One region of the Lysinibacillus sp. genome, then DNA from elsewhere that is predicted to be linked to it. Evidence: riboswitches for the same ligand, from Rfam matches in the RefSeq annotation. Region 1 holds a riboswitch; the other holds the start of a gene.
The links. Region 1 has a riboswitch for cyclic di-GMP ahead of RT445_RS20540 (amidase). Riboswitches for the same ligand answer to the same signal wherever they lie in the genome.
Positions count from the first base shown of each region.

Region 2: linked by a shared signal. The riboswitch ahead of RT445_RS06945 (methyl-accepting chemotaxis protein) and the one ahead of RT445_RS20540 (amidase) in region 1 are both predicted to bind cyclic di-GMP.

Region 1 is NZ_DAMDAY010000135.1:5,821-9,018, forward strand. Features, by position in the region: gene nspC (carboxynorspermidine decarboxylase) at 1-586, shown strand, start outside; gene RT445_RS20540 (amidase) at 632-1,513, opposite strand; cyclic di-GMP riboswitch class I at 1,557-1,648, opposite strand; gene RT445_RS20545 (chemotaxis protein CheW) at 1,786-2,274, opposite strand; gene RT445_RS20550 (M20/M25/M40 family metallo-hydrolase) at 2,300-3,198, opposite strand, start outside.
Region 2 is NZ_DAMDAY010000021.1:550-3,747, forward strand. Features, by position in the region: gene RT445_RS06945 (methyl-accepting chemotaxis protein) at 1-1,490, opposite strand, end outside; cyclic di-GMP riboswitch class I at 1,598-1,683, opposite strand; gene RT445_RS06950 (hypothetical protein) at 1,745-1,879, opposite strand; gene RT445_RS06955 (hypothetical protein) at 1,908-2,102, opposite strand; gene RT445_RS06960 (YehS family protein) at 2,252-2,746, opposite strand; gene RT445_RS06965 (alpha/beta-type small acid-soluble spore protein) at 2,930-3,133, shown strand.

The sequences.
Region 1 (3,198 bases):
TATTATTGAAGTAGTAGAAGAAAAGTTTGGTGATGTTTTACACCAAATGAAATGGTTAAACTTTGGTGGTGGCCACCATATTACACGTGAAGATTATGATGTAGAGAAACTTGTTCACATCATTAATTATATTCAAGAAAAGTATAACCTGCTTGTTTACCTAGAGCCAGGTGAAGCAGTAGCGCTTAATACAGGCTATTTAGTCGCTACAGTACTTGATATTCAAAAAAATGGGATGGACCTTGCTATTTTAGATACGTCAGCAACATGTCATATGCCTGACGTACTTGAAATGCCATACCGCCCAATGATCATTGGTTCTGGTCAAGCGAATGAATTCGCACACACATATCGCTTAGGTGGACTTACATGTCTTGCTGGTGATGTGATTGGCGATTATTCGTTTGAAGAGCCATTAAAACCAGGTGATCGACTTGTCTTCACAGATATGGCCCATTATTCAATGGTGAAAAACCATATGTTTAACGGCGTCAACCTCCCTTCTATCGTTTCTTATAATGATGAAGAAGGTATTAAAGTCATTCGTGAATTTAAATTCGAGGACTACAGTGGTCGACTGTCCTAATACCAATAGAAAAGTCCTTCCAGTTTTACACTGGAAGGACTTTTTTTATGGCCGCATGGTCATCCAATTCTCCACATAATGAATGGCTACTCCATGAAAAGCATCGTTATTTGAAAAATGTTGGTGAACAAGTATAAGCTGTTCATTCATATAAGCTTCTCCATTATCATAAAAAGTAATATTTTGCCCTTCCTCTGAAGCGCCTGTTTCTACACCAATTACAATCGATTTATTCACCGTGGAAGCATAAGCAATTTCATGCTCAACAATAGAAATAATATCTTTTGCAGCATCGCGATAGGCCATGATCGTCACACTATCCACATGGTCAATGACCCAATCAGCTAATAACCCTTTTCCAAATTCGTTATGATACTGAACTTCATCAAACCAAAATGGCATATCTACTTCTAAAGTAAGTTGTAACTGATTTGCTTGCTCACTTGCTTTCATTATTAGTGTTTGATAGGATCCTATCGTTTGTGCTTGATGTGAGCTCCATCCACTATTTAAATAAGGTTCAACATCAAGATGAACCCCAGAAAATTGCTCAGATTCAGTTGAATTCTCATTATATGTATGTAACCAATTAAACAACTCGTCTTGGCTTCGACTACCCTCAGCTGAAACCCAGCTTGCAGCACCATCCAATGCATAAATGCGAATACCTTTGTCAGAAGCGTTGCTAATAAACTGCTTATAGTCATCGTTCGCTATGCCTTGATCGATTTGCAGATAAACCTTTTTAACATCGTTATGTTCTAAAAATAATAATATTTTTTCTTGGTCATCCATGATGAGGGATGTATCCCACAGCCACGTAGCCTTTTCCTGTGTAGCCATTGCATCAACCTTTCCACTTGATAAAGCTAATGAACTAATCATGATGACGATTAGTGCTGTCCACATTTTTAATTGTCTCTTCATACAAACTAACTCCATTCTACTCGCCACGGCTCCTAGAACAGAACCTGGCAACCTGACAATCATGCACTGAAAATATAGTGTTTAGACTCATGGCTTTGCGTCCTTCCCTTTCGGTGAAGTTTGCCTTTTTCAGTTTTTTCTTACTCATTATCATACGCGGTTAGCAACGGTTTGTCTGTAGGTATAATGCATAATTGTCACATGTATGATCAGGTAAAAACGATAAAATACAGGTTAAATTTACTAGTCAAATATAAAAAAACGTAGAGTACTTAAGCCTCTACGTTTTCCTTTTCATTTTCAAGCATTTTGTGTAAATAATCGATAATTTCCCGAATGCCCTCTAATGAATTAACCAGTATTTTTGGATCAACATATGTTATCATACGATTTTCTAGATTAGCTACAGCTGTAAAGTAGCGCGTTTTACTATAATTGACAAGACCCAATTGTTGCAGTATGGAATCATCAAAATCAAGAATTTCACGGGCCTCTGTAACAAGTAATCCATAATTGACAACGTCCGTATTCATCACAATAATACGAGCAGTTGCTGTATTGGAGGAGCGGTTGTATAGTATTCGTTCAAAATCGAGAACGGGTACAAGCTCACCTCGAATTCTTGTAAAGCCTAGAAGATAGTTCGGTAAATGAGGAATAGGTGTTACATGCTCTAATTTTTCAATTGATATCGCTTGCTCTACAGGTACCGCATATTCCTCTGTCCCACAAGCAAAAACGACTGCTTTGACACTTTCCATGCGTTCACATCCTTCTATTCGACTGTTATTTTTTTGCAGATTCCTTGACGATTTCAACGAGTAAATCTGCTAATTTTTCTAATTCTTCGACTGGTATTTTTTCATTTGTTGTATGAATATCCTCGTATCCGACAGATAAATTCACTGTAGGAATACCAAATCCTGCGATCACATTCGCATCCGATCCTCCACCAGAAATACCTAATGTTGGTGTACGGTCAATATTGCGAACAGCTTCCATAGCAACCTGCACAACTTTATCTGTTTCTGTTACACGGAATCCAGGATACATAAGCTTCACTTCCACTTCTGCACGTGCGCCTAATGAAGCTGAAACCTGTTCAAATGTTTCCTGCATATGCTTTGTTTGGGCATCTAATTTAGCTTGATCAATGGAACGTGCTTCAGCTAGAATCGTCACTTCATCACATACGATATTCGTTGCTTGGCCACCTTCGAAGCGTCCAATATTAGCTGTCGTTTCCTCATCTAAACGCCCAAGCTTCATTTGAGCAATACACTTAGATGCTACTGTAATAGCGGAAATACCTTTTTCAGGAGCAACCCCAGCATGTGCCGTTTTGCCAATAATCTTTGCAAAAATTTTCGCTTGGAATGGTGCGGCTGTTACGATCCCACCTACTTTGCCATCACTATCCACCGCAAAGCCATACTTTGCTTTAATGTTAGATGGATCTAACTCTTTAGCACCAGCAAGACCGCTCTCTTCACCAGCGGTAATAATGAATTCTATATCTCCGTGCTCTATATCTTGCTCTTTTAATCGCTTGACCATCTCAAAGAGTGCTGCTAGGCCTGCCTTATCATCAGCACCTAAAATTGTCGTACCATCGGATACGATATAACCATCTTCACGCAGGGATGGTTGAATGCCTTTCCCTGGAACAACTGTATCCATATGAG
Region 2 (3,198 bases), on a different contig from region 1:
ACTTCTTCTGATGAAGTAAGAATTTCTTTAAAGATTTCTCCTACTTCATTCGTGAATGCCATACCCACTTTAACATCCGCTTTCCCTTTCTCCATTACAGTTATCGAAGCGTTAGAATCAGATTGAATAGAACTAATTAGATTATAAATTTCTGTTGCTGACTGTGAAGATTGTTCAGCTAAACGTCTCACCTCATCGGCTACAACAGCAAAGCCTTTACCATGCTCACCTGCTCGTGCTGCTTCAATAGCGGCATTCAATGCTAACAGATTTGTTTGATCGGCAATAGCAGTAATCAAGCTTACAATTTCACTTATTTTTTTCGTATTGACATGTAAACCATTAATTGTTGTCCCTATTTGTTCAACAGAATCATTAATTAATTCCATTTGTGCAATAACTTGCTGTACAACTTGATTACCTCGTTCAGAAGCTTGCGAAGCCGAAATAGAAGATTCCGCAGCCGTGTTAGCAGAGTCAGCAATTTGCTGGATACCTGTAGCTGTCTCTTCCATTGCAGCAGCTGTTTCTTCTGTCATGGTCATAGAAGCTTCAGCATTCTGAGTGATTAGTTTCATATCTTGTGCAATATTTGTGGAGCTGTTATACGTCTCCCCAGCATGTACCGTTAATTGATTGGCTGCTGAAGAAACATGATTTGAAGTATTTCTTATGTTTAAAATAATATGTTGTAAATTAGCAACCATTGTACGAATGGACTCAGATAATTTTCCAATTTCATCTTTTGACGTATCTAAATCCACATCGATTAATTCGCCATTGGCAACTTGATTTGCAACATTTACTACTTTTTTAAGTGGTTTTAAAAGACGGTCTATAATTATGTAAACTAAAACTAATAAAATTAATATTCCGATAATAGCAATAACAATTTGTTTAATAACACTTGTTTTAATTATCGTATTAATATAATCAGCGGAGTAATCAATTCCTAATAATGCAATCAGTTGTCCGTTATCATCTTTAATTGGACTAAAAACGGTTCTCCAAGAGCCAAAAGGATCTTCAAAAATATCCGTTACTTCCGTATTATTATTTTCAATAGCCTTCTTTGCTGTTTCAACATGTTCATCCGCTAAATCAGTAAAAATTTCTCCGGCTTCATACACCTCATTTAAATTGGTTGTATAACCGATTGGGTTGACCCCACCTTCATCTTGAACGTCCCAAATATAGCTCCAACTCATAATACCTTGTTGTTCCTGGATCATATCGAGTTGTTTTTGGATCTTTGTAAACTTAGCGTTCTTTTCCCCTTTTTCAGACAATAAATCTTTTACTTCATCACTATCTAAATTCATAGCTGTCAATAAACCAACACTTTTTAACTCTTGCTCTAAGTCGACAGTCATCCGATTATTTAATTCGCTAATACTTTGCGAAGTAATAATGGCGATGAGCAGTAACACTACAATTGTAACCGTCAGTAAAAGTTTGTTTTTTAATGAGGCATTTTTTAATAACTTCATGATCTTTTTCCCCCTTACAATGATTTTTTTGCAAAAAAATAACCTATTTCAAAAGAAATAGGCATAAAAGAACATAAACTAGAAATTGATGGATATAACTAGCAGTCTTTTGCAACCCAGCCATCCTAGCAATTATTGCCTTAGACCTGTAGCTTTGCGTCTCTACTTTTCAGTAAATTTGCCTATATTTCCACTCCCAAAATTAACACAGCAGGTAAAAGTAGTCAATGCTATCCAGGTAAAATATACATACTTTATACTATTTTACCCTTCGTTAACAAATGGTTGATTGATTGAAAATACAGCAATGTGAAGCCTTCATTCACCATTTCTTTTACATAAATAAAAACAGCTACAACCGTTATTAACGTTGTAGCTGTCTTTTTCATTTCACTTACCCCTAAGTGTTTGAATACATTATACGTTTTGTGTAACAAGTAAAACAGATGGTATAAAGGATAGTGCAAACATAGTGATATACCAAACTGAAGTACGTCGTAATGAAAAACGAACTTTCTTTCGTTCTGCATAAAAAATATCTAACATTACTGCAACAATAAAAGGCATTGTAACACATGCAATAGCTACCAATAAGATGTCAAAATAAATCATACAAGCACCCCTTTGTTTGTGAACATTTTTCATCTTTTTTGTGAACATTTTGTGATAATTTTATTGTACACAATTTCGTCACAAAATGTCAACAAAATTTAAAGAAAAAAATGGTACTTTTTGATTTCTATTGACAAGGCATTTATGCTTTATTCTCTATACTTATATGTTAAGCCTCTTAAAAAATTCCGAACGAATGAATCGCCACATTCTTTATAATTGCGATGGCTTGGATTTCTTAATAAAGCGCCTAATTCACCTTTTGTAACTTTGATTCCACCATCATATAAAATTTCGAGCATATCCTCTGTTGTTAACGCTAAGGCAATTTTTACTTTCTTTAAAAGCATATTATTTGGACTTTCTTTGCCTGTCACAGGTAGCGGTCCTTCAGGCTGACCATCTTTTGATTTTTGTGGTCCACGTTTAAAAGTAATTAATCCATTTAAAAATGCTTCAAGCATTTTATTATTACATTTGATGTATTCTTCTGGCGCTTCTTCCTCATCATTAATCTTAATGAGCATATTTAAGACTTCTTCTTTCGAATAGTCGAGTCCGCCTAATTTAAAAATTTCCACCATATCAACATTTTTTATATCTAGTGCATAGCGTAAGCGAATTAAAATATCATTATTCGTCATTATATTGTCCTCCTTTTACTCCTACTATAGAAATGAGCCAGGCTTTATTATAACAGAGAGTTTGCTGATTATTGCTAGCTTTCCACAAGTTGTTGTTGTTAGCAATTAGCGTGTGCGTTTCCTTCTTTTAAAATGTATGAAAAATACGTTAGCAACCATTCTAAACTCAAGGAGGTGAGAAAAATGGCTAACAATAACCGCAGTTCAAATAAACTTCTAGTACCTGGTGTACATGAAGCTGTCTATCAAATGAAATACGAAATTGCACAAGAGTTTGGCGTTCAGCTAGGGCCAGAAGCATCTTCTCGCGCAAATGGTTCCGTAGGAGGAGAAATTACAAAACGCCTTGTAGAAATCGCTGAGAAACGTTCAAAAGGTTTACTATAATTAATTAAAAACTAATAAGAAAAGAACGAATCCCATTTGAAGAAGTGGAATTCGTTCTTTCGTGA